Regions from separate parts of the Serratia liquefaciens ATCC 27592 genome, predicted to be linked through region 3. Evidence: predicted binding sites of a transcription regulator. Region 3 holds the regulator's gene; each other region holds the start of a gene.
What was found. Region 3 encodes Fur, which represses iron uptake genes when iron is present. Its sites were predicted from a motif close to ATAATAATGAGAACNACTATCAA; they were not measured.
Positions count from the first base shown of each region.

Region 1: the regulator Fur is predicted to act here: its motif matches at 2,035-2,057, upstream of M495_RS15800 (TonB-dependent siderophore receptor).
Region 2: the regulator Fur is predicted to act here: its motif matches at 4,467-4,489, upstream of M495_RS12275 (TonB-dependent siderophore receptor).
Region 4: the regulator Fur is predicted to act here: its motif matches at 3,753-3,775, upstream of M495_RS17285 (isochorismate synthase).

Region 1 is NC_021741.1:3,350,153-3,357,838, forward strand. It holds gene M495_RS15790 (LysR family transcriptional regulator) at 1-819, opposite strand, end outside; gene M495_RS15795 (SDR family oxidoreductase) at 964-1,851, shown strand; gene M495_RS15800 (TonB-dependent siderophore receptor) at 2,101-4,287, shown strand; gene M495_RS15805 (DMT family transporter) at 4,340-4,789, opposite strand; gene M495_RS15810 (GNAT family N-acetyltransferase) at 4,809-5,327, opposite strand; gene M495_RS15815 (helix-turn-helix domain-containing protein) at 5,367-5,936, shown strand; gene M495_RS15820 (DUF2623 family protein) at 5,970-6,257, opposite strand; gene M495_RS15825 (nitroreductase family protein) at 6,414-7,001, opposite strand; gene M495_RS15830 (LysR substrate-binding domain-containing protein) at 7,089-7,686, opposite strand, start outside.
Region 2 is NC_021741.1:2,624,820-2,632,505, reverse strand. It holds gene M495_RS12285 (ABC transporter ATP-binding protein) at 1-540, shown strand, start outside; gene M495_RS12280 (glycoside hydrolase family 13 protein) at 561-2,255, shown strand; gene M495_RS12275 (TonB-dependent siderophore receptor) at 2,311-4,347, opposite strand; partial or broken gene M495_RS26155 (sensor domain-containing diguanylate cyclase) at 4,843-6,285, shown strand; gene M495_RS12265 (DUF1428 domain-containing protein) at 6,398-6,751, shown strand; gene M495_RS12260 (VOC family protein) at 6,766-7,236, shown strand; gene M495_RS12255 (D-serine ammonia-lyase) at 7,447-7,686, shown strand, end outside.
Region 3 is NC_021741.1:1,186,687-1,194,372, forward strand. It holds gene chiP (chitoporin ChiP) at 1-1,325, shown strand, start outside; gene chiQ (ChiQ/YbfN family lipoprotein) at 1,439-1,765, shown strand; gene M495_RS05495 (beta-N-acetylhexosaminidase) at 1,780-4,437, shown strand; gene fur (ferric iron uptake transcriptional regulator) at 4,777-5,223, opposite strand; gene fldA (flavodoxin FldA) at 5,543-6,082, opposite strand; gene ybfE (LexA regulated protein) at 6,312-6,599, opposite strand; gene ybfF (esterase) at 6,891-7,664, opposite strand.
Region 4 is NC_021741.1:3,676,863-3,684,548, reverse strand. It holds gene fepG (iron-enterobactin ABC transporter permease) at 1-190, opposite strand, end outside; gene fepD (Fe(3+)-siderophore ABC transporter permease) at 190-1,263, opposite strand; gene entS (enterobactin transporter EntS) at 1,398-2,666, shown strand; gene fepB (Fe2+-enterobactin ABC transporter substrate-binding protein) at 2,653-3,612, opposite strand; gene M495_RS17285 (isochorismate synthase) at 3,811-5,019, shown strand; gene M495_RS17280 ((2,3-dihydroxybenzoyl)adenylate synthase) at 5,028-6,656, shown strand; gene M495_RS17275 (isochorismatase) at 6,660-7,514, shown strand; gene dhbA (2,3-dihydro-2,3-dihydroxybenzoate dehydrogenase) at 7,514-7,686, shown strand, end outside.

The DNA of each region.
Region 1 (7,686 bases), 2.2 Mb from region 3:
TAATCCATCGGTTGCCAGATGAGGCAATACCTCCACCAGCGAACCCTCTGCAAGTTGCCGTTTCACCAACCAGGTAGGCAACTGCGCTATGCCGTGCCCGGCCAAAACCGCGGTAAGCTGCCCTTCTGCATCGCCGATAGCCACCCGCGCCGGTAACACCCTTTTCTCGCTGTTATTCGCCTGCACGCCGGCAAAATGCCAGGGGGTGAGCATACCGTTGCCTTCGCCGTAAACCACGCAGCTGTGATTGTCCAAATCCTGTTCGTTGTTCGGCACGCCGCGCTTTTTCACATAGGCCGGTGAAGCGCAAAAAATGTGCCGCTGCGCCCCCAGATAACAGTGCCCTAAAGTATTCGGCCAAATATCCGCGCCGCCGATACGCACAATAATATCGATCCCCTCTATCACAGGATCGACAAAGCGGTCGGAAAACGAAATATGCGGCATTAACAGCGGATGATGCTCAATTAGCTTGAGGATCACCGGTAAAGCATGCAGACGACCGTAGGCGGCAGGAAGATCGATACGCACCCTTCCCCGTGGCTCGGCATTTTCGGCCTGCATGGCAAGCTCCGCCTCTTCCAGCTCGCCCAATACGCTGGTGCAGGTGCGGTAAAAGGTTTCCCCCGCGTCGGTCAGTGAGAGACGCCGCGTGGTCCGGTTAAACAAGCGAACCTGCAGCCGGCTTTCAAGACGGGCAATGCCTTTGCTGATGGCGGAACCGGTCAAATTCAGGCGTTCTGCGGCGGCCGTAAAGCTGCCCAGATCGGCTACGCAGACAAACAGATCGATACCTTTGAGTCGTTCGGAAGAAAACATAGTCCGTCACCATTAATGAATTTAATTCCATAAACTCGGTAATTTATAGCCTAAATAGGAAATTTATTCCCCGTAAACTCGATCTGGTAATACATCCTCAGGGCCAGGCCCGATTCAACCACAGACCATGACAAGAGTTTATTGATGAGCATAAACAAACCAAGGGTGCTGATTACCGGCGCCACCGGCCAGATAGGCGGCGATACTTTGCGTAACCTGCAGGCAGACACCAACATTGCCCTGGTGGCGGCGGTACGCTCCCCGAAAAAAGCCGAGCCTTTTATCGCTCAGGGCATCAGCACCGTCATTATGGATTTTGATCAAGAAGAAACGCTGGCGCCGGCGCTGCAGGGTATTGACCGCGCCTTTCTGGCGACCGGCTATACCGTCGACATGCTGCGCCAGAGCAAGGTGTTTCTCGATAAGGCGAAACAGGCCGGGGTACAGCATATTGTGCACCTCGGTGCTTGTGGCCGCGACGACACCACCATTGCTCACTGGGCCTGGCATCAATTGATCGAACGTTATATTGAGGCATCAGGTTTCAGCTTTACGCATTTGCGGCCGGAGTGCTTTATGCAAAATCTGATCGGCTACGGTGGCATTCCCGCGGTGGTCAACGGCGTCATTCAGCAATACACCGGTGATGCTCCCTTCAGTTGGGTTGACGGCGAAGACGTCGCGCTGGCGGCAGCCTGTTCACTGCTGCACCCTGAACAGCATGCGGGCAAAACCTATCGACTGGGTTATGACGCAAAATCCTATGGCGAGATTGCGGCCATGTTGACGGAAATACTGGGCCAGCCATTTCGCTATGAAGCGCTCGATTACCGGATTTTCCTGGAGAACATGCGGCAATCTGGCGCCGAAATGGCTTATATGAACTGCGTTGGCGACAACCTACGCCGCATTGCCGAACGCGATATTCCCGGCGTTGAAGAAACCTTTGACAACTTCCCGACAATTGCCGGCAAAGAGCCGGTTCGTTGGCCAGAGTTTATCCGCAAACACCGGGCCGCTTTCGCCTATTAATTCCTTTTTTATCTGGCCCGTTTGGGGAAAACCAGGCGGGCTTTAGCTTTACATCTGCCCTGCGCCACTTAGGCTCATCATCAAAAAAATTTTTTAAATATAAATTTATCAATCAGATAAAAACACACTCCGCCCGAAACGACATTGTGGAGATATTGTGAATTTGCACTTTCCTTACAATAAATGAGAATAGTTATCGTTATCATAATTATTCAATAATATTTGCACATACTTTCAGGGATAAGATGCATGATTTACACACACTCTTTCAAATTGAAACCAGGCGCGATTTTGCTGGCGGGATTAATTAGCGGGAGCGGCTATGCTGCCGATGATTTGGCAGCGGAAAGTGAGGAAATGGTAGTTTTGGCGCCGGCGGAAGAACAATTAAAACAGCAGCCTGGCGTTTCCATTATTACCGCCGAGGACATCGCCAAGGATCCGCCGGTCAACGATTTATCCGACATCATCCGCAAAATGCCCGGCGTGAACCTGACCGGCAACAGCGCCAGCGGCAGCCGTGGCAATAACCGCCAGATCGATATACGCGGCATGGGGCCGGAAAATACGCTGATTTTAATCGACGGCGTCCCCACCACGTCGCGCAATTCGGTTCGCTACAGCTGGCGCGGCGAAAGGGACACCCGCGGCGATACCAACTGGGTGCCGGCGGAAATGGTTGAGCGCATCGAAGTGCTGCGTGGGCCTGCGGCGGCGCGTTACGGTTCCGGTGCCGCCGGCGGCGTGATTAATATCATCACCAAACGCCCCACCAATGACTGGCATGGCAGCCTGTCGCTGTTTACCAATCAGCCTGAAAACGACAAGGAAGGCGCAACGAAACGCACCAACTTTAGCCTCAGCGGCCCGTTGGCCGGCGACGCGCTCACCATGCGCCTGTACGGCAACTTTAACAAGACCGACGCCGATGCGGCGGATATCAACACCGCGCAAAACGGGTCCTATGCTGCCGGTAGCGAAGGCGTACGCAACAAAGACGTCAACGCCCTGTTCTCGTGGAAAATGACCCCGACGCAGATCCTCGATTTTGAGCTGGGCTACAGCCGCCAGGGCAATATCTACGCCGGCGATACCCAGTACAGCAACGGTAATCTCAGCCCGAACGATCTGGTTTCGTCGCTGTACGGACAAGAAACCAACCGCCTGTATCGCCAGACTTACGGCATCACCCATAACGGCATCTGGGATTGGGGCCAGTCACGCGTCGGCGTTTACTACGAAAAAACCAACAATACCCGTCTTCAGGAAGGCTCTACCGGGCGTGTCGAAGGGATGATCAACAGCGACCAATTCAACACCAGTCGGCTGAAAAATGTCAGAACCACCGGTGAAGTGACGCTGCCGCTCAACCTGTGGTTCGAACAAACCATGACCCTGGGGGCCGAGTGGAACCGTGAGCAGCTCGACGATCCGGCCTCTATGCAGGTCACCGATGCCAGCGGCGTCACCATCGGCGATATCTCCGGCGATCCTTCCGGACGCAGCGCCAAAAACAGCGCAGAACTCAGCGCCCTGTACTTCGAAGATAATATCGAAGTCTTGCCCGGCACCCTGCTGATCCCCGGCATGCGTTTTGATTATCACAGCAAATTCGGCAGCAACTGGAGCCCAAGCCTGAATGCCTCGCAGGAACTTGGCGACCATTTCAAACTGAAAGCCGGGATCGCCCGCGTCTTTAAAGCCCCAAATCTGTATCAGTCCAGCGAAGGCTACCTGCTGGCCACCCGCGGCAACGGCTGCCCGGACAACATTGCGACGGGGAGCTGCTACCTGATGGGCAATGCCGACTTGGATCCGGAAGTCAGCATCAACAAAGAGGTCGGCCTGGAGTTCACCTATGAAGGGTTCAACGCCGGTATTACCTATTTCCGCAACGATTATAAAAACAAAATCGTTTCCGGGACCGATCTGGTGGGCTACGCCTCTAACGGCTACAACATTCTGCGTTGGGAAAACGGCGGCAAGGCGGTGGTGGAAGGGCTAGAAGGCAACCTGGTGATCCCGGTAGTGAAAGATCGGCTGAATTGGCGTACCAACGCCACCTATATGATCACATCGGAAAACAAGGATACCGGGAACCCGCTTTCCGTGATCCCGAAATACACCGTTAACACCATGCTGGATTATCAGGTAACCGACAAACTCTCGACCAACCTCACCTGGACATTCTATGGCCGTCAGAAACCCCGCGAATATGCCGAGATCCGTAATGAAGTCGGTTCGCTGGCGACCAATGAAGTGGGAGCTTACACCGTGGCCGCGGTTGGCGTGAATTACGATCTGACCAAGGATCTGCGCCTGAATGCCGGTATCAGTAACCTGTTCGATAAACAGCTGTACCGCGAGAACCAAGGGGCATCAACTTACAACGAACCTGGGCGCGCGTATTACGCCGGTATGACCCTGTCATTCTGATCGAATAAATAAGCAGGCCCGTTCGGGGAAAACCGGGCGGGCTCTTTAGGCTTTAAAAACTTCTTCTGGCCACCAGAAAAGCACCAACCACCAGCAACACGGCCCCCAGCAGCGCGGGCAAATTTTCACGCATTGCCGCCGGCCCGGCCTTATAAATATCGGCCATCAATCCCGCCACCAACTGGCTGGCAACCAGTACGGCAATGGTGGTTGCCGCCCCCAGCTTCTGGTAACCCAAAATGCCAGAAAACACAAAAAACGATCCCAACAAGCCAGGCAACAACATCCACAACCGTAGGGAACCCGTGACTTCGGCCAGAGCCGTGACACCGTTTTTGGCAAACAGCAGGCCCATCAACAACACCAGGCCAACACTGGAGTTGATCACCAGCGTAATCAGCACCGTCGACACGCTCTCTGTAATGCGCACCATCAACAGGTTCTGAATGACCAGGCTGACCCCGGCCGCAACCAGCAGCAATAGCATGATATTCATAGAGATCTCGGTTTTCGCTGTGCCATTAACGCTTCGGTGGGGCGCTGGCCTCGTCGAGCTTCAGCTGCAGGAAGGTCAAATCCAGCCATTTGCCAAACTTGGCACCCACTTCGCTCATGCGGCCGACCATTTCGAAGCCCAGATTAATGTGCAACTGCACAGACGCGTGGTTGCCGGACTCAATGCCCGCCACCATCACGTGTTTGCCGATCGCCCGCGCCTGCTCAATCAGCGCAATCAACAGCGTTTTACCTACCCCGCCGCCGCGGCTGTCTCGCCGAACATACACCGAATGCTCGACGGTGTGTCGATAGCCGTCCCACGCCCGCCAATCGCCAAATGAGGCATAGCCCATCACCTCACCCGCTGCGTCAATCGCCACCAGCACCGGGTAGCCCATCCCCTGCCGTTCTGTTATCCACGCGGCGCGGTTTGCCTCGTCGACGCTAAGTTCATTCCAGATTGCCGTGGTGTTCAGCACGGCGTCGTTATAGATAGCGGCAATGCCTGCGCTATCGGTTATAGTCGCGTTACGGATAAGCATGTTGACCTCTTGGTTGACCGTCTACTATCATACTACGATATGGATAATAAATTAGACAACCTAAATCAGCGCATCGGCGCGAGGATCCGCATCGAACGTGAGGCGCGCCATTGGTCGCTGTCCGATCTGGCGGAACGGGCCGGCGTTTCACGCGCGATGGTGCACAAAATTGAACGCGGCGACAGTAGCCCAACGGCGATGTTGCTGGGGCGGCTTTCCGGCGCATTCGGTCTGAGCATGTCCAAACTGATCGCCCGGGCGGAAACGCAGGAAGGCCGGCTGATGCGTAAGCAGGACCAACCGCTGTGGGTCGATCCCGACAGCGGCTACGTCCGTCGCCATGTGTCGCCGCAGTCGGATATGCCGCTCGATCTGGTGCGCATTGAACTGCCCGCCGGGGCCGCGATCCCCATGCCGGCTTCGGCCTATGCCTTTATGCGGCAATTGATCTGGGTTTTGTCCGGCTCGCTGGTGTTTCAGGAAGGCGAAACCCGCCATGAAATGGGCCAGGGCGATTGCCTGGAGCTTGGCCCACCGACCGACTGCGTGTTCAAGAATGAAAGCGCTGAACTCTGCATCTATTTAGTGGTGGTGATGAACAAGGCCTGAGTCGCTCAGGCCAAAGCGTGGCGATGCTTAAGGTTATCCTTCCCGGTTGTACCCCGCGCAGAAAAACTTTTCGGCCAGGCGGTTGCTGCCGCCGGTGAAGAACTCACTCATCATCTCGCCGTTAAGATCGTAAGCCCGGCAGAGCAAGCCGGCCTCGAACGCAGCCTGATTTTCGTCACCCAGGCTTTCCGCCAGGTGGTGCGCATAGCCCAATACAAAGCCACGTTTGTAGTCACAACAGAAACGGGACAGTTGCGCAGCAGGCTTGGCGTCCCGCGCGGCTAACCCGGCCATCAGCCCCTTACCAAAGTGATTGTCCATGTACCCTCCCCTAATCTTCAACAATCGCTATATAAAATATTATATAGCGATCATCGCACTTATGGACATACTCACAAAGTTTTACCTCATCTACGCAAGGCAATAAAAAAGCCCGCAGAGGGAACCCTGCGGGCCGGATCAGTCTCAGAAAAGCGATTACAGGGTAAAGTTCAGCCCTTCCACCACCGTCTGCTCCAGCGGCAAGCGCCCTGAAGGGATCTCTTTTTGCTGCAGGAATTCAGGCAGCAGGGATTTGTCGCCCGCCTTGCCGATCGCCACCATGCCATGCACCTGATAGTTATCCGGCAGGTTGAGCGCAGCCTTGATTTTATCGTGGTGAACGCCGCCCATGCAGTGGGTCAGCCAGCCTTTCAGATGCGCCTGCAGCGCCAGATTGGCCCAGGCAGCACCGGTATCAAAGGAATGGCTTGGGTTATCCACTTCCTTTTCGCCGTTCAGGCTGGTCGTTTTCGAAATGATCACCACCAACGCCGAAGCGTGCTGCGCCCAGCCGCGGTTGAATTCAATCAGGAAGTCCAGGTAGCTGTCCCAACTGGCCGAACCGTGCTTGCTATAAGCGAAGCGCCACGGCTGGATGTTATACGCCGAAGGCGACCAGCGTGCCGCTTCGAAGAAGCTCAACAGGGTCGTATCGTCGATAGGATCATTCGCCAGCGCGCGCGGCGACCAGCGTTCAATAAACTGCGCATCAATCGGGTGATCGGAAACTCTTGGCTGGCTCATGGACATCTCTCTCATGGGAATGGAATACCAAATTTATCCAATATTCCCATGCCGCACGCCAGAAAAACTTTTATTTTGTGCTCTTCATCAGCCGCCAAGTTCCTGCTGTAGCCAGTCGAGGAATGCCCGTACCGGCGGGTGCCGTTCACGCCCGGGTACACACAACGCGGTGTAGGCCGCTCCCGGCACGCGAATATCCGGCCGATAGGGTACCAGCAAGCCATTACGCACCTGATCGGACACCATTACCGAACTGGCCAGCACCAACCCCTGCCCGGCTACCGCCGCTTGCAGCGCATAATGCTCTTCATCATAGGCCCGCAGCGTCGTGTGGCGCTGCCACCAATCGACCCCGGCAGCCAGGCACCAATCGCGCCAGCGGGTTTCGTAGAGGGTGGAATCCCGCCAGCGCACGGTGATCAAGGTTGGCGCAGGTTGCTCCGCCGCACAAAACCCCGGGGCGCCGTAAACGCCAAAACTCTCTTCCAGCCGCGCCGCCTGGTACAACTGCGGGTAGTTTGCACTGCTGTAACGAATAGCGATGTCTACGCTGGCGTCCTGCTGCAGATCAATCACCTCAGCGCAGGCCTCCAGGCGTACCAAATAGTGCGGATAGGCCTGATAAAAACGCCCCAGGCGCGGTACCAACCACAGCGCCGCGAAGGAATGGGTAACGGAAACGCAC
Region 2 (7,686 bases), 1.4 Mb from region 3:
CACGATCAGGTTGAAGCCATGACCTTGGCGGATCGTATCGTGGTGCTGAACCAAGGTCATGTCGAGCAGGTCGGCACACCACTGGAACTCTATGACCAACCGGCCAATGAGTTTGTCGCGCAGTTTATCGGTTCACCGAAGATGAACCTGATCCCGGCGATACTACGGCGTGCCGGTGAGCAGCAAAGCGTGGTCGAGCTGGACAACGGCAAGGCGCTGATACTGCCGATCGCCACGCCTCCCGAGGCGGAAGGCCAGAGCGTCAATGTCGGTATTCGCCCGGAGCATATTCGGGGGGGCGAACGCGCGGAGTGCGAGTTTCAGGGCGAGGTGATGTTTGTCGAACACATGGGGAATGAGACCTACCTTTATCTGGACAACGGCAACGCCGGTGAACCCTGGGTGCTGCGCAATCCTGAGCGCTCCAGCATCCAGGCCGGCGATACCGTCGGCGTGCGGCTGCCGGTAGAGTGTTGTTATCTGTTTGACCGTCAAGGTCGGGCGTTTCAGCGCATTTTGTCCTCGGCGCAGGCGCATTAATTTATTAAGGAAGCACAGCCATGAGCGGTGGGCAGACAGTACAGTGGTGGAAGCAGGCGGTGGTGTATCAAATCTACCCGCGCAGCTTTATGGACTCCAACGGTGACGGTATAGGTGACCTGAATGGCATTACGGCCAAATTGGATTACTTGCAGTGGCTGGGTATCGACGTGATTTGGATCTGTCCGATGTACCGCTCGCCGAATGACGACAATGGCTACGATATCAGTGATTATCAGGCCATAATGACTGAATTTGGCACCATGGACGACTTTGACTGCCTGCTGGCCGAAGTACACGCCCGGGGAATGCGGCTGATACTCGATCTGGTGGTTAACCACACGTCTGACGAACATCCGTGGTTTATTGAGTCCCGATCATCTCAAGCCAGCGCCAAACGCGATTGGTATATCTGGCGTGACGGTAAAAATGGCGCGGAACCCAACAACTGGGAGAGTATTTTCAACGGCTCGGCCTGGAAATATGACCCCGGCAGCGAGCAATACTTCCTTCATCTGTTCTCGGAGCGTCAACCGGATCTGAACTGGGAAAACCCGCAGGTACGTGCGGCGCTGTACGACATGATGCGCTGGTGGCTGGATAAGGGCATTGACGGTTTCCGCATCGACGCCATCTGCCATATGAAAAAGCAGCCGGGGCTGACCGACATGCCCAATCCGCTTGGGCTGCGTTACGTGCCGTCTTTCGAGCGGCATCTGAACTATGAGGGCCTGCTGGAGTATGTCGATGACCTGTGCGAACAGGTGTTTAATCGCTATGACATCATGACGGTGGGCGAAATGAACGGGGCTTCGGCGGAGCAGGGTGAAGACTGGGTGGGCGAGCAGCACGGCCGCTTGAACATGATCTTCCAGTTCGAGCACGTCAAGCTGTGGGAAAACAACCACCAGCATTCGCCGCATGCCGGAGCAGACGTGCTGGGCCTGAAAGACATCTTTACCCGCTGGCAGACGCTGCTGGAGGGCAAGGGGTGGAATGCTCTGTATGTTGAAAACCACGATATTCCGCGCGTGGTGTCGAAATGGGGCGACGATAAGCAGTATTGGCGCGAAAGCGCCACTGCCATCGCCGCGATGTATTTCCTGATGCAGGGAACACCGTTTATCTATCAGGGGCAGGAGTTGGGGATGACCAATACCCGCTTCGATAGCCTGGCCGATTTTAACGATATTGCCGCCAGAAACCGTTTTGCCAAGCTGCGCGAGCAGGGCATGGACGAGGCGCAGATCCTGGCGTTTCTGGGCCGCAGCGGACGCGATAACTCGCGCACGCCAATGCAGTGGGACGACAGCGCCAACGCCGGTTTCAGCTCAGCCGCGCCCTGGTTTGCGGTCAATGCCAACTATCCGCAGATCAACGTGGCGTGTCAGCGCGAAGAAGCCGATTCGGTACTGAATTTCTATCGGGCGCTAATCCGTCTGCGCAAGCAGGATCCAGTGTGGATCGAAGGTCGCTATCAGTTACAACTGGCGGAACATCCACATATTTACGCTTATGGCCGCACCCTGGGTACACAACAGAGGTTGGTGCTTTGTAATTTGAGCAACGAGGCGCAACGGATAAATTCACAGGTATTAGCGCTGGGTGAATGGCAGCTGGCATTAGGGAATTATCAGGACAGCGGTGAGCTGCAAAGGCTGCGCCCATATGAAACTCGAGTCTATCAGCGGCAAGAAAATCTCAGCTGTATTTAATCCCGGCCGTGTTCGCTCTCCTCGGATGCAGCTGGCTGCATCCGAGGAGACAGGATCAGAAATCTACCGTAGCCTGCAAACTCAGGCTACGGGGTTCGCCCTCGATCACACGCAGGTTCCCTGCACTGGACTCATAATATTCACGGTTGAACAGGTTTTTGACGTTCAGCTTAATCTGGGTGTGTTTACCCACCAGTTTGCTGTCCCAGGCAATAAACGCATCCGCCACGGTATATGCTGGCATGGTAAAACTGTTTTCCGGATCGCCGGCGCGGCGTCCGACATAGCGTCCGCCGCCACCAAGGCGCACATCACCAGGCACTAACGGCACAGTGATGCGATGGCTGAGGTACAGGCTACCCATATTGGTTGGGGCGTTGACCAACCGGTTACCGACGTTATCCGGATTGAGGTTGTCTTCGACAATCTGGGTTTTGTCGTAACTGTAATTGGCCGTAAGATCCCAATCGTGGGCCACTTCACCGTTGAGTTCCAGCTCAATGCCGGTGGAGCGAGCCTTAGGAATGCTGCGGGTCACGCCGTTGATGAAGATCGACATGTTTTCTTCATCTATACGGTACAGCGCCAGCGTGGCATCCACCGCCGGAGTGATTTGCCATTTGCCGCCCATTTCATAGGTCGTGCCGGTTTCAGGCGTCGCGACGTTACCGTTGTCATCCACCGCCGTCGAGGGGGTAAAGGACTGACTGTAGTTGGCGTACAGAGAAACGCCCGGCGTCAACTTATATACCACGCCAGCCTGCGGCAGGAATTTGTTGCCTTTGTCATTCAGTGTGTTTTGCGGGTTTTGGAATCCGTTGCTGTTGTTCTGGTAGTACGACTGGTAGCGTGCGCCCAGGACGGCAATCCACTGGTCAGTTAAATGAATGCTGTCTTTGGCGTAGACCGAGCGGCTATATAAGCGGCTGCGCAGATTACTTAACGCATCATTGTAAGTGCTGCTGTTGGTTATCGGCGTTTCTCCGTAGACCGGATCGTGCATATTAAAGGTATTCGACACCTTGCCGCGGTAAGAGTAGGCCTTGTACGTTTCATTTTTTTCATAGTCAACGCCAACCAGCAGGTCATGCTGCATGCTCAATACCACCGGCGACCCGTTTACGTCCCAGGAATAGTAAGAGGTTTGATGGTTGAAGCCGCGGTTGGCATCCGCCCGGCGTGAAACCACACCGGTTGTAGTGTTGATGGCGGTGGCGCGCACTTCGTTGCTGTCATAGCGTCGCTGCATCCAGGCATAGTTAAAACGGGTGGTCCAGGTACTGTCCAGCGCGTACTCATAATGAGTATTGAGGCGTTTGTTTTTGCCCCAGGCGTGGTTGGCATAGTCGTCCAGCCTGCGGTTATAGGGGACATCGACCGGCGTGCCATTGATAAAGGCAGTGCCGCGATCGTAAGGAATATCGTACTTATACTCACTGTAGGCTATGTTGAAGGTCGCTTTATCACCATACCAACTGAGTGAGGGGGCTAACAGCGTATGTTCATTGGTGCCAAAATTGCGCCAGTAATCCTGATGCTGACGCTCGGCGATAAAACGGAAAGCAAAACCGTTTCCTAAAGGGCCGGTGACGTCGAGGGTACCACTGCCGCCACCAAAGCTGCTGGTGGCACCGCTGATGCGGGTATTCCAGTCGTATTGCGGTTTTTTGCTGATTAGATTAATGATGCCGCCGGGATTGAGAATTCCGTACAGCAAAGAGGCAGAGCCTTTCAACACCTCAACGCGATCGGTGGTGGCATCCATGCTCAACCCCTGATTGCTGCGAACACCGTCGACAAATACCGAGCCGTCAGAGTTGACGCCAAAGCCGCGTTTGACAAAGCCGTCCTCTGTGCCGCCCAGGGTATTACCTTGAGTCACGCCGCTGACGAATTTCATCGCATCATTGACGCTTTTAACCTGAAAGTCGTTAATGATCTCAGGCGTGACGACGCTGACGGACTGCGGCACGTCACTGAGCGGAGTGGCTGTTTTACTCCCCGTTGAGGCCGTGTCGGCATTGTAACCCTCAGTGGGAAGTGAGCGCGTGGTCACGGTAAGCGTGTCATCTTCGGCCCAGACGGTGGTCATGGCCAGCCCCGGTAAAACGGTGACGAGGAGGGGAAGTGTACGAAGCGCCGGATGCTTTTTTGTTTTAGTCGGACGTGGGTTTTCTACCTGATGCATACCATTCCATATCAAATTAATAAATAAAAACGATTATCATTATTATTATAATTTGCATGTGTAGGATTTGTGTAGTGAATGTTTATCAAGCGGGCACTGGTGGGGGAATTTGGCCACATTGTTCCGTGTTGGATTCGGTCGGCGGTGTTTTTATCTGAAGATTAATCGCCAAGATAGCGATATCCGCTCCCTTGCTCTTCAGGCTGCCGCAGAGGTGACAGCTTGAAACATAATAATATTTTTAAATTTTCAATTAGCTGATGCCAGTCCGGTGAAAACTGGCAATAATATCTGTCTGACAGCACATTTTGCGTGCGACGTCAGGCATGCCGGCCAGCGGGTTGGACGCCGTCATGCAGACAGGATTTTTCGTATTTTTTGCAAGCTTCTGGAAGCAAGATGCACACCACTGAGTTACCTGGTGCCACAAAATTACAGCACGCATTAATCGTATTCCTGCTGGTGTTCGGCCTGTGCCTGTTTGGCATTGTGAGCCGGCCCACCGGGCTGCTGTCCTCGTTTTGGCCGGCCAATGCGGTGCTGCTGGCGCTGCTGGTGCGTTATCCGGCGCTGGCCAGCCCCTGGGGTTGGCTGATGGCGATTCTGGGGTATATGGCGGCGGATCTGTTCACCGGCAGCACGGTCGTGAAAGCCGCATTGCTCAATGGCGCCAACATTACCGGTGTCGCGGTCGGGTTTTTCCTGTTTATGCGTTTGTCGCCGCAGGTCAGAACGCTGGAACGCACCTCGTCCAGCATTTTTCTGTTCGCCATCTGCCTGACGAGCGCGACCGCCACGGGGTTAGTCGGTGCCGGGGCTTCGGTGCTGCTTTTCGACCGCCAATTCCTGCCCGCCATGGCGCTGTGGCTATCTTCGGAGTTTACCCATTACATTACCCTGATGCCGTTTATCCTGACTTTCCCCACCGACTGGAAAGGCTACCTGCATAGCCTTAACCAGGCGGTGTTCCGCCGTAGCCAGTGGTACAGCATCTGTAGAAAAATGGGGGTGTTAATCCTGCTGCTGGTGGCGTGCATTTGCAGCGTCCTGATCGGCGGCCCCGGTGCGGTGATTTTCCCGATGCCGATCCTGTTGTGGCTGGCAATGACCTTTTCCTTGTTCAGCACCATGATCGCGGTGCTGGCCTATGTATTGTAGTGCCATTTCGCCATCGACATGGGGCTGATTGCGACCAATCTCGACATGAAGCTGTTGCAGAATACGGTGTCGATGCGGCTTGGCGTGGCTTTGTTGGCGTTGGGCCCGATCGCCGTTGCCAGCATGAACTATGCCCGCAATGCATTGTTGCGCAGGCTGGAACATGTGGCGAATCACGATGCATTGACCCACGTATTAACCCGCAGCGCGTTTATGCAGCGCGGTACCAAGCTGGTCAGCCAGAAAGGGGAACACGTCTGCATCATGATGCTGGATATCGACTATTTTAAGTCGATCAACGATCGTTTTGGCCACGCCGGCGGTGACGCGGCGCTGCTGTCCTTCACGCGGGCCATTACCGCTGATCTACGCGATCAGGATCTGTTTGGTCGCATGGGTGGGGAAGAGTTTGCCATTGTTGCGCCGATAGCCCAGCAGCAGGACGCACTGTCACTGGCCGAGCGGCTGCGCCGTCGTGTGGAAATCGAATCCATCACCATGCCCGCCGGAACCTCGTTGCAAATTACCGTCAGTATCGGCATGGTCACCTGCATTGGTGGGTCAGGCCAAAACCTGGACAACCTGCTGAAAATCGCCGATCTGGCAGTCTACAAAGCTAAAAACAGCGGCCGCAATCGGGTCGCCACGCCAGAATTACTCTCCCGCGCTTATACCGACCTCTGAAGCCACCAGCAGCCTGAATGGTTGACCCCACTAATGGGGTCTAAAATGGTAGAGGGCGCCGGCAACTCCGCCGGCGCCACCCCGACTGTCGAATCGACAAGAGGAATCTTCTATGAAATATGTTGATGGCTTTGTAGTGGCGGTGCCGGCCGCCAATAAGGAGGCGTATCTAAAACTGGCTGCTGCGGCAGCTCCTCTGTTTAAGGAATTCGGTGCCACACGCGTTGTTGAGTGTTGGGGCAATGATGTCCCCGACGGCAAACTTACCGATTTTCGTGGTGCGGTGAAGGCCGAAGCCGATGAAGTGGTGGTGTTCAGCTGGATTGAGTACCCCTCCAAGGCGGTGCGTGACGATGCCAACCAGAAGATGATGGCCGATCCGCGCATGAAAGCCTTGGGTGACCAAATACCCTTTGACGGCAAACGCATGATTTTCGGCGGTTTCGAACCGATCCTGGATCAGTAGCGAAGGGGGATATCGTGAAAATCACCCAACACTTATGGTTTGAAAAAGATATGGATGCGGCGCTGCGGTGCTACATAGATTTGATCCCCGGCTCCTCCCTGACCTGGCATTCTACCTTGCCCGCCGATACCCCCAGCGGCCCGGCTGGCAGCGTCAAACTCGCGACTTTTATTCTCGGCGACCAGCGCTATGCGGCGATTGAAGCCGGGCCCCTGGATCCGTTCAATCACAGCTTTTCCATCATGGTCGAGTGTGCGGATCAGGCGGAAGTGGATCGGCTGTGGGAAGCCCTGAGCGACGGTGGCAGCGTTGAACAGTGCGGTTGGCTGCGTGACCGCTGGGGATTGAGCTGGCAGATTGTGCCCAAACGGCTGACGGAGCTGATGGCTGACCCCGATAGTCTGAAGGTGAAAAGGGTCACCGAAGCGATGCTACGGATGGTCAAGCTGGATATCGCCGGGCTGGAAGCGGCGGCTCGTGAGTAATATGGCCTTGGCAAATGCCCCTCAGAAGGTACGCCTGCGGGGCGCTTTAGATGATTGCTTGTCATTCAAAACCTACAAAAAGTTTATAAATTGACGTAAATCACCTTATTGCATCAATACTGCTCATCTAAAGCTGATTTTTTATCATTTGTCAGCTCAGGCGAATCGCTGCACTCTAGGGCTAACCTTTTTGCAGCGCAGAGAAAAACAATGGAAAAGACACAGATTCAGCAATTAGTGACGCAATTCCCGCTGGTGCAGGAGCTGATCGACCTTAAGCCGGTGACCTGGTTCAACCCGCAAGCGACGACTTTGCAGGTCGGCTTGCCCCACGTCGGGCTGGGCGCTGAAGACGTAGCTGAGGCAGAACAGCGGCTGGCGCGTTTTGCGCCTTACCTGAGCGTAGCCTTCCCCGAAACTCAAGCCACTAAAGGGGTAATCGAGTCTGAG
Region 3 (7,686 bases):
CCCCTGAGGCGAAAGCCGCAGGATTTATCGATGATTCCACGATGACCGGCGGCGTATATTACTGGCAACGTGAGCGTGACCGTAAAGATCTCAATCCGACCAGTGACGATTACAATAAATACACCACCAACTTGTCGCATTCGACGGCCAACCTGAGCCTGGATTTTGCCTCGGGCTATGCCTGGGACATGTTCGGCCTGGACGTCGGCGCCTTTACCGCCATCGAGCTGGCTGAATCCAGCGCCAGCGGCCACCCGAATGAAATCGCGTTCTCTTCCAAAAACCGTACCTACGATGAAGACTACTCCGGCGACAAAGGCGGCATCAGCCTGTATAAAGCCGCCGGTAAATTCAAATATGGCCCCGTCTGGGCACGTGGCGGTTATATCCAGCCAAGTGGCCAAACTCTGTTGGCGCCGCATTGGAGCTTTATGCCCGGCACCTATCAGGGTGCAGAGGCCGGTGCCAAGTTTGACTACGGCGATGCCGGTGAGTTGAGCTTCTCTTATATGTGGACCAATAAATATAAAGCGCCATGGCATATCGAGATGGACGACTTCCGCCAGAACGATAAAAAAACCGGTGTCTCCTATCTGCACTCGCTGGGTGCCAAATACGACTTCAAAAACGATTTGGTGCTGGAGGCGGCATTCGGCCAAGCCCAGGGCTATGTGAATCAGTACTTCACCAAGGCATCTTATAAATTCGATCTGGTAGGCAACCCGCTCACCACCAGTTACCAATTCTATGGCACCGAAGACCGCATTAACGACAAGAACGACCCGAACAGTATTTACGACGGCCTGGCCTGGCTGCAGGCACTGACCTTTGGTTACACCACTGGCCAGTTCAACTGGCGCCTGGAAGGGACCATGGTCAAGGCCGAAGGCAACCAGGGCTACTTCCTGCAGCGTATGACGCCAACCTACGCTTCTTCTAATGGCCGTCTCGACGTGTGGTGGGATAACCGTTCCGACTTTAACGCCAACGGCGAAAAAGCGGTTTATGCCGGGGTGATGTATGACCTGAGCAACTGGAACCTGCCGGGCATGGCGGTGGGCGGTTCTTACGTTTATGCCTGGGACGCCAAACCGAGCACCAACCCTATGTACGATCAGAGCCAGCGTCTGAAAGAGAGCGCCTGGAGCCTGGACGCCATGTACACCATTCAGGAAGGCCGCGCCAAAGGCACGCTGCTGAAACTGCACTACACCCAATACGACAACCACACCAATATCCCAAGCTGGGGCGGGGGTTACGGCAACATCTTCCAGGACGAGAAAGACGTCAAATTCATGGTTATCGCGCCATTCACCATTTTCTAAACCTACCTAGAGCTTTCGAGTTGCAGCTGGTGCAGATAACGACGCTGCGGCTTGAAAGATGGCGGGTATATTCCCCGGCGGCAGCGCCGGGGTCATTTAACGGGAATAACACGATGAAAAAAATCATGATGATGTTGGCTGCGGTAGCCACGTTGAGCGCCTGTGTACAGCCTGCGGCACCGCCGGAAGATGCCAAATTGAAACAGGCCTACAGCGCCTGTATCAACACCGCGGAGGGCTCACCGGAAAAATTGCAGTCATGCCAGGCAGTGCTGAACGTACTGAAACAAGAGAAACAGCATCAACAGTTCGCCGAGAAAGAAACGGTGCGGGTGATGGATTATCAAAACTGCATTCAGGCAGTTCATAGCGGTAACGGCCAGGCCTATGACGCCAAATGTGGCCAGATTTGGAAAGAGATCCGCGATAACAACAATTAAGGACGATGATAAAAATGAATAAATTCAAATTGAGCGCGCTTGCCGCACTGACGGCAACCATTGGGTTATTTGGCAGCGTGGGGAACGCGATGGCCAATCAGCCGCTGGTGGATCAACTGAGCCAGTTGAAACTGAATTTGAAAATGGTCGATAACCGGGCAGCCGAAAACGGTCTGGATTGCGGCAAGCTGGGTGCCGACTGGGCGGCTTGCAACAAGGTGCTGATCGGCCTGACCAACGACAATCAGGAGATCAAGGGTCAGGACTGGGCGATTTACTTCCACAGCGCCCGTCAGACCCTGCGTGTGGATAACGACAAGTTCAAGATATCTCACCTGACCGGTGATCTGTACAAGCTGGAACCTACCGACAAATTTACCGGCTTCCCTGCGGGGAAAACGGTAGAGATCCCGATTATCACTGAATATTGGCAACTGTTTAAAACCGACTTCGTGCCACGCTGGTACGCCACCTCGGGCGATGCAAAGCCTAAAATTCTGGTCAATACCGATACCGAAGATCTGAACCAGTTCGTTGCGCCCTTTACCGGCGACCAGTGGAAGCGTACCAAAGACGACAATAACATCCTGATGACGCCGGCCTCGCGCTTTACGAAAAACGCCGAGCTAAAAACCTTACCCACCGCGTCGTTACGCGGTCAGATAGTGCCAACGCCGTTGCAGGTTAAAGTGCATGCGCAGGATGTTGATCTGAGCAAAGGCGTTGCATTGGAGCTGAGCGCATTGTCCAAACCGGCGGCGGACGCCGTAGCCCAGCGTTTCGCGCTGTTGGGAATAACCAGTAACGCAGCCGGTTATCCGATCAAGACCGATATTCAACCGGGAAAATTCAAAGGCGAGTTGGCGGTACCAGGCGCTTATGAATTGATCATCGGCAAGCAGGAAGCGCGAGTCATTGGTTTCGATCAGACCGGGGTGTTCTATGGCCTGCAGTCCATCTTGTCATTAGTGCCTACCGAAGGTAGCGCCAAAATCGCTACGCTGGAGGCCAAAGATGCGCCGCGCTTCCAGTATCGTGGCATCTTCCTGGATGTCGCACGTAACTTCCACCAGAAGGATGCGGTGTTGCGCTTGCTGGACCAAATGGCGGCGTACAAGCTCAATAAATTCCACTTCCATCTGAGTGATGACGAAGGTTGGCGCATCGCCATTCCGGGCTTGCCGGAACTGACCGAAGTCGGTGGGCAGCGTTGCCACGACTTGAGCGAAACCACCTGCCTGTTGCCGCAGTATGGACAGGGTCCGGAGGCTTATGGCGGCTTCTTCTCTCGCCAGGATTACATCGACATTATCAAGTACGCCAAGGCGCGCCAGATTGAAGTGATCCCGGAAATCGATATGCCGGCGCATGCCCGTGCGGCGGTGGTCTCAATGGAAGCGCGCTATAAGAAACTGCATGCCGCCGGTAAAGAACAAGAGGCCAACGAGTTCCGTTTAGTGGATCCAACCGATACCTCTAACACCACCTCGGTGCAGTACTTCAACCGCCAAAGCTATCTCAACCCTTGCCTGGATTCATCCAAACGTTTTGTTGACAAGGTGATCGGCGAGATTGCCCAGATGCATAAAGAGGCCGGGCAGCCGCTGAGTACCTGGCACTTTGGCGGTGACGAGGCGAAAAACATCCGGTTAGGTGCTGGTTATACCGATGTGAACAAGCCGGAAGCCGGCAAAGGCATCATCGATCAGAGCAAAGAAGACAAGCCATGGGCAAAATCTCAGGTCTGCCAGGCGATGATCAAAGATGGCAAGGTCGCCGATATGGAGCACCTGCCAAGCTACTTCGGAGTAGAAGTCAGCCAATTGGTGAAAGCGCATGGGATCGACAGAATGCAAGCCTGGCAGGATGGCCTGAAAGATGCCAAAAACGCCAAGGCCTTTGCTACCCAGCGTGTCGGGGTTAACTTCTGGGATACGCTGTATTGGGGCGGGTTCGACAGTGCCAACGACTGGGCGAACAAGGGCTACGAACTGATCCTTTCAAACCCGGATTATGTCTACATGGACTTCCCGTATGAGGTGAACCCGGACGAGCGTGGTTACTACTGGGGAACGCGTTTCAGCGATGAACAGAAAATGTTCAGCTTTGCGCCAAACAACCTGCCGCAAAACGCCGAAACCTCGGTTGATCGCGATGGTAATCACTTTACCGCCAAGAGCGACAAGCCCTGGCCGGGGGCTTACGGTATTTCCGCGCAGATGTGGAGCGAAACCCAGCGTACCGACGAGCAAATGGAGTACATGATCTTCCCTCGTTCGCTGTCGGTGGCCGAGCGCGCATGGCACCGGGCAGAGTGGGAGCAGGATTACCGGGCGGGCCGGGAGTATAAAGGCGGCGAAACCCACTTCATCGATACCAAGAAGCTGGACCGCGATTGGCTGCGCTTTTCCAACCTGCTCGGTCAGCGTGAGCTGGCAAAACTGGACAAAGGTGGCGTGAACTACCGGTTGCCGGTGCCAGGCGCCCGAGTGGTGGGGGGCAAGCTGGAAGCCAATATTTCGCTGCCGGGTCTGGGCATTGAATATTCCACCGACGGTGGCAAACAATGGCAACGTTACGATGCCAAGGCCAAGCCTGGGGTTAGCGGTGAGGTACTGATCCGCGCGGTGAGCCCGGACGGCAAGCGTTACAGTCGCGCTGAGAAAGTGTAAACCTGAAACTCGGCCCCCTGTTCGCAGGCGGGCCGTTGTTACTCGACCAGGGCAGCGTCCGGCGTAATCGGACATGAATTTGACTATCGGTTGCGTTTTTTCCGGGATTGCCGGTACCTGTTAATACCGAACCAAGCTCTGTTGCTCATCCGCGTGTCGGCGGGTGGGGTAGTGCTGAGAGTGTAAGTGGGAAGCGAGAGAAGTGCTGTAGAGAAGTGCCGCTGCAATTGTTGTATTTAACGCTGTGAACTTTCCCCGGCCTGTCCGGGGATTTTTTATCCTATTATCGCAGGCACAAAAAAACCGCCGTTAAGGCGGTTCTCAATGCCGGTTAGGACATTATTTTTTGTCGTGCAGGGTGTCGTCTTCGCGGCAGTCACCTGTTTCACAGTGGCCGTACAGGTACAGGCTGTGGTTGGTGAGCTTGATGCCGTGTTGTTTGGCGATATCACGCTGACGCACTTCGATAGACTCATCGCTGAATTCGATCACTTTGCCGCAATCCAGGCAAATCAGGTGATCGTGGTGATGTTGCTGGGTCAATTCGAACACGGACTTGCCGCCTTCGAAGTTGTGACGGGTCACAATGCCGGCATCATCAAATTGGTTCAGTACGCGGTAAACCGTAGCCAGGCCAATTTCTTCGCCCATATCTATCAGTTTTTTGTACAGATCTTCCGCACTGACGTGATGGCATTCCGGATTTTGCAGTACTTCCAGGATTTTGAGTCGCGGAAGCGTGACTTTTAAGCCGGCCTTCTTCAATGCGGTGTTGTTGTCAGTCATGCGGATTCAGTCCTGTTACTATGCTAATCAAGTTGAGGCGTTCTCGCCTTTGGCATCGGTCGGCACAAAGAGTTAATTGCGTCTCATTATAGAACCGGTTGCTCTAAATGGAAACCGCCGGTTGTTAACAAAGCTATAATTGCACAATTGCATGTTATACATGCAACGTCTTGATGAATGGGATAAACCGAAAACTCAGTCTACCTTGATGGTGTGGGAAGTTACAAATCTGTAGCTTCTATTGCAGTAATTTGTACTGCCAATGATGGCCCTGCCGGCACACTATGCACTTTGCAGGGCTTTTGTTCAACCTTTGGCGTTACCCGACGATTTCGGCCAGGCTCAGCTCTTCGACGATTTGTTTTACCCAGCCTTCGACACGTTCGTTGGTCAGCTCAGGTTGGCGATCTTCGTCAATGGCCAGGCCGATGAAATGGCTGTCGTTAACCAAGCCTTTGGAGGCTTCAAAGTGGTAACCCTTGGTTGGCCAGTGGCCTACGATCGCGGCGCCACGCGGTTCAATGATGTCGCGAATGGTACCCATCGCATCACAGAAATACTCTGCGTAGTCTTCCTGATCGCCACAGCCGAACAGCGCAACCAGCTTGCCGTTGAAGTCAATTTCTTCCAGCGTTGGGAAGAAATCGTCCCAGTCGCACTGCGCTTCGCCGTAGTACCAGGTTGGGATACCGAGCAGCAGGATATCGAAAGCTTCCAGATCTTCTTTGCTGCTTTTGGCGATGTCATGAATTTCAGCCACATCTTTACCAAACTGCTGCTGAAGAATTTTCTGGATCATCTTGGCAATGTTTTCGGTATTGCCAGTGTCGCTGCCAAAGAAAATGCCTACATTAGCCATATCGCGTATAACCTTTAAATTCAATAAATTGCATTCACGATGTTAGCGTTGACTACGATAACACCGATTAAAATGATGCCATGGCAAGAGGTTATCTCTTACCGGTAAGTGCGTATCATGCCAGAAATTTACCCCGGGTATTTATCACTTTAATGCGATGCCGGGTGGAATAAAGCGGTGTTGATCGGGCGTCATCCTTAACGCCGCGCCGCATGTGCGGCTGCAATGATCAATGTTCTGGCTGCTCGTCCGCCAGTTGTGCCAGCAGCATTTGCTCAATAAGCTCGCTGCGGCTGATATTACGCTGTTCCGCCAGTTTGTTCAGGGCGTCCACCGCATCCGCATTGATCTTCAGTTCCACACGCCGTAAGCCACGGACTTTATCGCGTCGAAGCTGATTACGCTTATTGATTCTAAGCTGTTCATCTCGGGATAGCGGGTTGGTTTTCGGGCGCCCCGGACGGCGTTCATCTGCGAACAGATCCAGCGTCGTGCGATCCGTTTGTTCTTTTGCCATAGGTAGCGGTACTGCAAGGGAGTTTGCATCAAAAAGCGCTTACACGCTTCCGGACGGTTCGGTTAACACACTTCGGGCCAATAAACCCTAACCCAAATTCACCCCAGCCTGACGTTAGCGAACACGCTCGGCACGGCGGCAAAATTATAGCGCGCCATATTACCCCAGCAGGTAGAGCGACGACAATGCTTAACTGAGCCGAAAACGCGCTAAGCCGTTATCTTTAGCGCGTTTTTTCATCAGATGGTGACTTTGGGAGAGAAACGGCCCATTTGTCGGGCCTGGCGCGACTCAGGCTTCGCCGAGAAAGCGGTGAATGGCGCGCAACACCGCCTCCGGTTTTTCCGCATGAACCCAGTGTCCGGTACCGGCAACGACGTGAGCGCGAGCCTGCGGGAATTGACGGGCAATATCTTCGCGATAGCTGTCCTGCACGTAAGGCGACAGGCCGCCGCGGATAAACAGCGTCGGGTGAGGCCAGGCCGGCACTTCCTGCCAGCCGGTGATGTTCTCGTACTCTTCGATCAGCACCGGCAGATTGAAACGCCATTCGCCTTGATGGAAGGATTTCAGCAGGAACTGGATCACGCCTTCCTCTTTCAGGTAGCCACGCATCAATTCCGCCGCCTGCTGGCGTTGGGTAATGCCGGCGGCGCTCACCGCCTGCAACGCGACAAAAATTTCGTCGTGGCGGCGCGTTTGATAGTCCACCGGCGCAACGTCAATGATGATCAGCTTCTCCACGCGCTGCGGGGCGATTGCCGTCAGCGCCATGGCCGCTTTGCCGCCCATCGAGTGGCCAATGACAATGACCTTCTCCAACTGCAAATCGTCCAGCAACGTCAGCAGATCCTGCGCCATCTCCGGGTAGGTCATGACCTCAGAACGCGGTGACAGGCCGTGGTTGCGCAGATCGACTTTAACTACGCTGTGCTGCTGGTTCAGGTCGCGCGCCAGCACGCCCAGGTTGTCCAAATTGCCAAACAGCCCGTGGATCAGGATCACCGGCAGTGCATCGGACTCGGTGGCCAGCAGTTGATAATGTAATTTCATGGCGAAGTTCATACTGAGAGAGATTCAGATTAGG
Region 4 (7,686 bases), 2.5 Mb from region 3:
CCAGGTTGGCCGGGCCTTCACCGCGTAAGGCGTCGATCACCTGCAGAGCGCTGAGCGACAAAGCGCCGGAACCCAGGGCATAAATCGCCAGTGCCAGGGCGGCAAGCAACAGCAGCAGCGCGGTTAGCGCCGGGCGCGACAAGGCGCGCATTTTGTGGTTGGCCATCAGGCGGGCTGCGGACATCGACATTAGCGCTGCCTCCTGAACATATGGCGTTGACGCACCAGCATGATCAGCAGCGGTGCGCCAATAAGCGCGGTGACGATGGAAACGCGCAGTTCACCGGCGACCAGGAAGCGGCCGATCAGATCGGCGCTCAGCAGCAGGATAGGGGTCAATACCAAGGTCCACGGCAGCATCCAGTGCAACTCGGAGCCAGCCAGTCGCCGGGCAATGTGCGGCATCATCAGCCCGACAAAGGCTATCGGACCAACGGCGGCGGTGGCGCCACCGCACAGCAATGTGATCGCCAGCAACCCCAGCAACTGGGTGCGGACGATGCCGGTGCCCAGCGCGGTGGCTAACTCATTGCCCATACTCAGGCTGTTCAGCGATTTGCTCATCCACAGCGTGATTGCTGTGCCCAGCAGGATCGGCAGGGCAACGGTGCGCACCACCTGCATATTTTGAATATCCAGCGAACCGGCCTGCCAAAAACGCAGCTGATCGAAGACCAGCGGGTTCAACAGGGAAATGCCGGAGGTCATGCCTTCCAGCACCGCCGCCAGCGCAACGCCGGCCAGCGTCAGGCGAACCGGGTTCAGGCTGCTGCCTCCCAATGCGCCGATCAGAGCCACCAGCAGGGCGGCAAACATCGCGCCGGCAAAGGCGAACCACAGATATTCGCCGACGTGGGCGGCACCAAAGAAAGTGATGCCCAATACCACGGCAAACCCCGCGCCGGCGTTAACGCCGAGAATGCCAGGGTCGGCCAGCGGATTGCGGGTGAGGGTTTGCATCAGCACGCCGGACAGGCCCAGGGCGATACCCGCCAGCACGCCGATCAGCGTGCGCGGCAGCCTGGCGTTGGTAATGATGGTGCAGTCGGCGCCGCTACATTGGCCGTTGAGCGCCTGGATAACCGTGTCGAAGGGGATAGATTTGGCACCGAGCGACAGGCTGAGCAGCATGACGACCAACAGGGCGCAAACGGCAATCAGCAAGCCAAGCAGCTTGCGACGAAATGAGCGGGGAGTGCCACCCGCAAGATGGTCCCTGGACAGCGGAATGGACGGTGTGCAATTGCGTGTAATCCGTAACATAACAATCCATTATTTGATTGAATATGAATGATATTTATTATCATTATTGATTGTTTTCATCTATGGTACCATGAGTCCCTTCGCTATTGCAGCACAGACGCTGCCCCTTTTCTTTAGTTGTGGTGAGAAAGCTAATGAGTAAGCCCTCTATTTTGCTTGATTTTGGCCTGCTTAAGACCAATAGCGCCTTTCGCGCTGTGTTCTGCGCGCGTTTTATTTCCATTCTGGCGCTCGGGCTGATGGCCATTGCCATCCCGGTGCAGATCCAGGCCCTGACCGGGTCGACGCTGCTGGTCGGGTTGTCCGTGACGCTGGCCGGCAGCGGCATGTTTGCCGGTTTGCTGATGGGGGGCGTACTGGCTGACCGCTACGAGCGCCGCCGTCTGATCCTCTTTGCCCGTTCCACCTGTGGTATTGGGTTTATCGGTCTTTGTTTAAATGCCGCTTTACCTGCGCCGTCATTAACGCTGATTTATCTGCTGGCGGTTTGGGACGGGTTCTTCGGGGCGGTAGGCGTGACGGCGTTGCTGGCGGCGACGCCTGCGCTGGTTGGGCGTGAAAATATCGTTCAGGCCGGTGCCATCAGCATGCTGACGGTGCGTTTTGGCTCCATTCTTTCCCCGGCGATCGGCGGGTTGGTGATTGCCAACGCCGGCGTGACCTGGAACTACGCTTTGGCGGCCTTCGGCACCTTGCTGACGTTGATCCCTTTATTGCAGCTGCCACAGCTGTTGCCACCCCCTCAGCCGCGTGAGCATCCGCTGCGCGCACTGGCCGGCGGATTTGGCTTCCTGTTTCGTAACCGGGTGATTGGCATGGTGGCGCTGATCGGCGCGTTGCTGACCATGGCCAGCGCGGTGCGAGTGCTGTACCCGGCGATGTCCGGCATGTGGCAGGTCAGTGCGGCGCAGCTGGGCTTTATGTATTCCGCCGTGCCGCTGGGCGCGGCAATTGGCGCCTTTACCAGTGGCCGGGTGGCGCACGTGGCGCGGCCGGGCTGGATGATGCTGATGACGGCGATTGGCGCGTTTGTCGCTATCGGCCTGTTCGGCCTGATGCCCTGGTACGGTCTGGCACTGTTCTTCCTGGTGGTGTTTGGCTACCTGAGCGCATTGAACTCATTACTGCAGTACGGGCTGATTCAGAACCTGACGCCGGATGCTTTCCTGGGGCGCATTAATGGCCTGTGGACGGCGCAAAACGTGGTGGGGGACGCGTTGGGTGCCCTGCTGCTGGGGGCGATGGGGGCGTTTATGTTGCCGGCCATGACTTCAACCAGCTTCGGTTTTGGCGTGGCGGTACTGGGTGTAGTGCTGGCGTTCGCGATGAAAGGTCTGCGTCAGGTGAGCCTTGGCGGGCAGGAAAGCGATCTCCAGCCCGCCGCGGGATCTACTGAGAAATAAACTGTTTTTCCAACAGCGTCAGCAGGTTGCTGGCGCTGTAGTAGTCCAGTCGGAAGGTGTCATTGCCCAGCGCATAAACCCGCTTATGCTGCACCGCCGGCAGGTGAGCGAGGAAAGGATTGGCCATCAGCCGCTGCGCATCGCTTTCGTTGTTGGCAAACAGCATCAGCGTCTGGCCGTTCAGTCCTTCCGCCAGGTTTTCCCCGGCGAGCTGAATGATGTCCTTACGCATACCCATGCTGCGGCTGTTGTTCAGCTTGTCAGACGGAACCGCCAGGGTGAAACCCAGCTGCTTGAGCATTTGCCCCTGGGAAGATTCGGCGGTCCACAGGTTGGCTGACTTGCCGTCGGCGCTGAAGACCAGAGCGGAGGTCGGTTGTTCCGGCAGCGTCATACGTTGTTTGAGCGACTTTTCGCGGCTATCGAAATCATCAACGATTTTTTGCGCCTTGGCTTCGTGCCCGGTGGCCTGGCCCAGCTCTATCGCCAGCGCCTGCCAGCTTTTGTCGTCGTAATTGACCACCAGCACCGGGGCAATGGCGGACAGCTGATCGTACAGGCGTACGGCGGAGTCGGCACCGGTAGCGGAGATGATGATCAGGTCGGGCGCTTCACCGGCAATGGCTTCTGCGTTGGGTTCGCCAATGTACAGGCGCTTTACGCCGCGCTGCGTTGCGATAGCGCTCCATTGGTGGAAGAAACCTTGTGAGTCCGCGAGACGGCTGCCGGGCGTGGTGGCGCCGCTGGCGATCACTGGCGCATCAATCGCCAGCAGGGTGCCGGTGACGGTTACGCTGGTGGAAACGATGCGGGTAGGGGGCTGCTGCAGGGTCACTACGCCGTGTGAAGTTTCGATTTTACGCGGCCAACCGGCCTCTGTGGCATGGGCTGCACCCATGGCTAACATGCCAAACAGTGCGAAGCCGAAGAACAGGTTCTTCTTCATAAAGCATTCCTTAGAATTTAAATAGTAATACTTATCATTTATATAATTAAAACTGCTGGTTTTATAGCACGATAATGAATAGAAGAACTGTTTACATTTATTGACATAGCATATTCACGAGGGTAATTTAACGCGATTCAATACAAATGATAATCATTATTATACAGGTTATTGTTCATGATACGAAAGGGAGAACCGATGAGCGTGACAGTAAAGGGTACCGGGCAGAAGAAGCCGCACAGCAAGGAGAGCGAGTCGTCCGAAGCAGGCGTGTCGCCGACCTCCGGCTTTTTCTTTACCTCTCCTTTCCGTAGCCTGAGCACCCAGGGCTGCTTCGCCAAAATCACGCTGCCGGCCCAGGGCGGGGATCAGCTTAACGGCGAGTTCCAGCAGGCGGTACGGCATGCTTTTGCCGAAGCCAAACTGGCGGGGGTGAAAAACCCGGTCCTGTGCGGCGCGATCCCGTTCGATACTCATCAACCCTCTGCGCTTTTTATTCCCCAGCACACCCAGTGGTTTGAACGCGAAGCCTTTTTGGCTGGCGTAACCTCACCACAGGAAGCCCTGCCGGAAATTATCAGCCAAAATGAAGTGCCGGCACAACAGCCTTTCATGCAGATGGTGGCAGATGCGGTGGAAGCAACCCGTGGTGACCAACTGGATAAAGTGGTGCTGTCACGCCTGCTGGAGATTGAAACACGCGAACCGGTAGACAGTCAGGCATTGATGGCGCGTATCATCGCGCAAAACCCACATGGCTTCCATTTCCATGTGCCGTTGGAACAAGGAGCATTGCTGGGCGCCAGCCCTGAACTGCTGCTGCGTAAATCCGGCGCACAATTTTATTCCAACCCGCTGGCAGGCTCCGCCCGTCGTGACGCCGACCCGCAGCGGGATCGTGAAGTCAGCCAACAGCTGTTGGTTTCCGAGAAAGATCTCTACGAGCACCAGTTTGTTACCGAAGGTATGCGGCAGGTGCTGGCCGATCGCTGCAGTTATTTGAATATCCCCACCTCGCCTGAATTATTGAGCACCACCACGCTGTGGCACTTGTCTACGCCAATCGACGGCGAGGCCGCCAGCCGGGCGGAAAACGCGTTGTCGTTGGCCTGCCTGCTGCATCCGACACCGGCGCTGTGCGGTACGCCAACGGCGCTGGCACATCAGGTGATCAAGCAACTGGAGCCTTTTGATCGCGGCCTGTTTGGCGGCATCGTCGGCTGGTGTGATGCCGAAGGCAACGGGGAGTGGGTAGTGACCATCCGCTGTGGCACGGTGCAGGGCAACCAGGTGCGACTCTTTGCCGGAGCCGGCATTGTGCAAGACTCTTCGCCGGAATCTGAATGGCACGAAACCGGCACCAAACTCAGTACCATTTCGCGGGCGTTTGGCCTGAACCAAGGATAGACATTTCCATGAGCATTGCTTTTACTCCCTGGCCTGAGGCACTAGCCCGTCGCTATCGCGAACGGGGATATTGGACCGACCGGCCATTGACCGACATCATCACCCGCCAGGCTAAAAATGACGCCATCGCGCTGATCGACCCGCAACGCAGCCTGAGCTATCGCCAGCTTAATCAACTCTCCGATCGGCTGGCTGCGGCCTTGCTGCGTCGGGGCATACACAGCGGTGATACCGCGCTGGTGCAGTTGGGTAACGTGGTCGAGTTCTACGTGACTTTCTTTGCGCTGTTGAAAATTGGCGTGGTGCCGGTGAATGCGCTGTTTAGCCACCAACGCAATGAGCTGAACGCCTATGCGGCGCAGATCAAACCGGCGTTGCTGATTGCCGATCGTCAGCATGGCCTGTTCGGTAACGACGAATTCCTGACGACGTTTCGCGCTGAACATCCTTCATTGCGCCTGGTCGCTTTGCGCAGTGAGGAACAGGGCGAGCAGTCGTTGGCGAGTTGGCTGGAAGAGGATTGCGGCGATTTCGTGGCTGCGCCAACCGCGGCCGATCAGGTAGCGTTCTTCCAACTCTCCGGTGGCAGTACCGGCACGCCGAAGCTGATCCCACGTACCCACAACGACTACTACTACAGCATTCGCCGCAGCGTGGAGATTTGTCATTTTGATGACGAAACCCGTTATCTGTGCGCACTGCCGGTAGCACACAACTATCCGATGAGCTCGCCTGGCGTATTGGGCGTGTTTTACGGTGGTGGGCTGGTGGTGTTCGCCAGCGATCCGGATGCCGGGCAATGCTTCGGTTTGATCGACCAGCATCAGATCAACGTGACTGCGCTGGTGCCGCCGGCGGTAACGCTGTGGCTGCAGGCCATTGAGGAATGGGGCGGTTGCCAGCAGTTGGCCAGCCTGAAGCTGCTGCAGGTGGGCGGTGCCAAGCTGGGGGAAACCCTGGCCGCGCGCATTCCGGCCGAAATCGGCTGTCAGCTGCAGCAGGTGTTCGGCATGGCGGAAGGCCTGGTGAACTACACCCGGCTGGATGATGACGAGCAGCATATTTTGACTACTCAGGGCTGCCCGATGTCGCCGGATGATGAACTTTGGGTGGCCGATGACGACGGTACTCCGCTGCCTGTCGGCGAGACCGGGCGTCTGATGACCCGTGGCCCCTACACCTTCCGTGGTTATTACCAAAGCCCGGAACATAATGCCGCCGCCTTCGATAAAGACGGTTTCTACTGCTCCGGCGACTTGATTAGCCTGACTGAAGACGGCTACGTGAAGGTTGAAGGGCGTCAGAAAGACCAAATCAACCGCGGTGGTGAGAAGATTGCCGCCGAGGAGATCGAAAACCTGCTGCTGCGTCACCCGGAAGTGATCAATGCGGCGTTGGTTTCGATGCCGGACGAGTTGATGGGCGAAAAAAGCTGCGCCTACATTATCGCCACCAGCCCATTGAAACCGGTCGTTTTGCGTCGCCATTTACGCGCCGAGGGCGTGGCCGAATTCAAATTACCCGACCGCTTTATACAGGTTGAGACGCTGCCGCTCACCCCGGTTGGCAAAGTGGATAAAAAACTGTTGCGCCAACGCCTGGAGGCGCAACAACTGACTCAGGTCCAGGGAGAATAAGTCATGGCCATTCCAAAACTTAATGATTACGCGTTGCCGACACAGGCTGAACTGCCGACCAACAAAGTGAGCTGGACGGTGGAACCGCAGCGCGCTGCACTGTTGATCCACGATATGCAGCAGTATTTTCTGAATTTCTGGGGTGAAGACAGCCCGTTGATCAAACAGGTAGTGGAGAACATCGCCAACCTGCGCCGCTACTGCAAGTCCCAGGGCATCCCGGTGTTTTACACCGCGCAGCCTAATCAGCAGAGCGATGAAGATCGGGCGTTGCTCAATGATATGTGGGGGCCTGGATTGAACAAGCACCCGGAGCAACAGGCGGTGGTCGCCGCGCTGGCGCCGGAAGAAGACGACACTGTGCTGGTGAAATGGCGTTACAGCGCCTTCCACCGTTCACCGCTGCAGGAAATTCTGCAGGAGTCAGGCCGCGATCAGCTGATCATCTGTGGTGTTTACGCCCATATCGGCTGTATGACCACGGCGATCGATGCCTTTATGCGTAACATTCAGCCGTTTATGGTTGCTGATGGTCTGGCCGACTTCTCCCGCGAAGAGCACCTGATGGCGCTGCGTTACACCGCCGGCCGCTGTGGCCGCGTGGTAACCACCGCCGAACTGCTGCCAGGGATCACCAGCAAAGCGGCGTTGCGTCAGCAAATCATGCCTTTCCTCGACGAAGACAGCGAAGACATGGGTGACGACGAGAACCTGATCGACTACGGTCTGGATTCAGTGCGGATCATGGAGCTGGCGGCACGCTGGCGTAAGATCCGCGGCGATATCGATTTTATCGCCCTGGCCAAGAACCCGACCATTGATGGTTGGTGGGCGCTGTTGTCAGAGGGGAAAGCCTGATGAGTCAACAGGGCGATTTTGCCGGCAAACGGGTCTGGGTTACCGGCGCGGGCGCCGGGATTGGCCTGGAGACCGCATTGGCGTTTGTGCGGGCCGGTGCCGAGGTAATTGGTTTCGATAAGCATTTTGGCGAACCGGAATACGCGTTTCGCACCGAAGTGCTGGATATCGC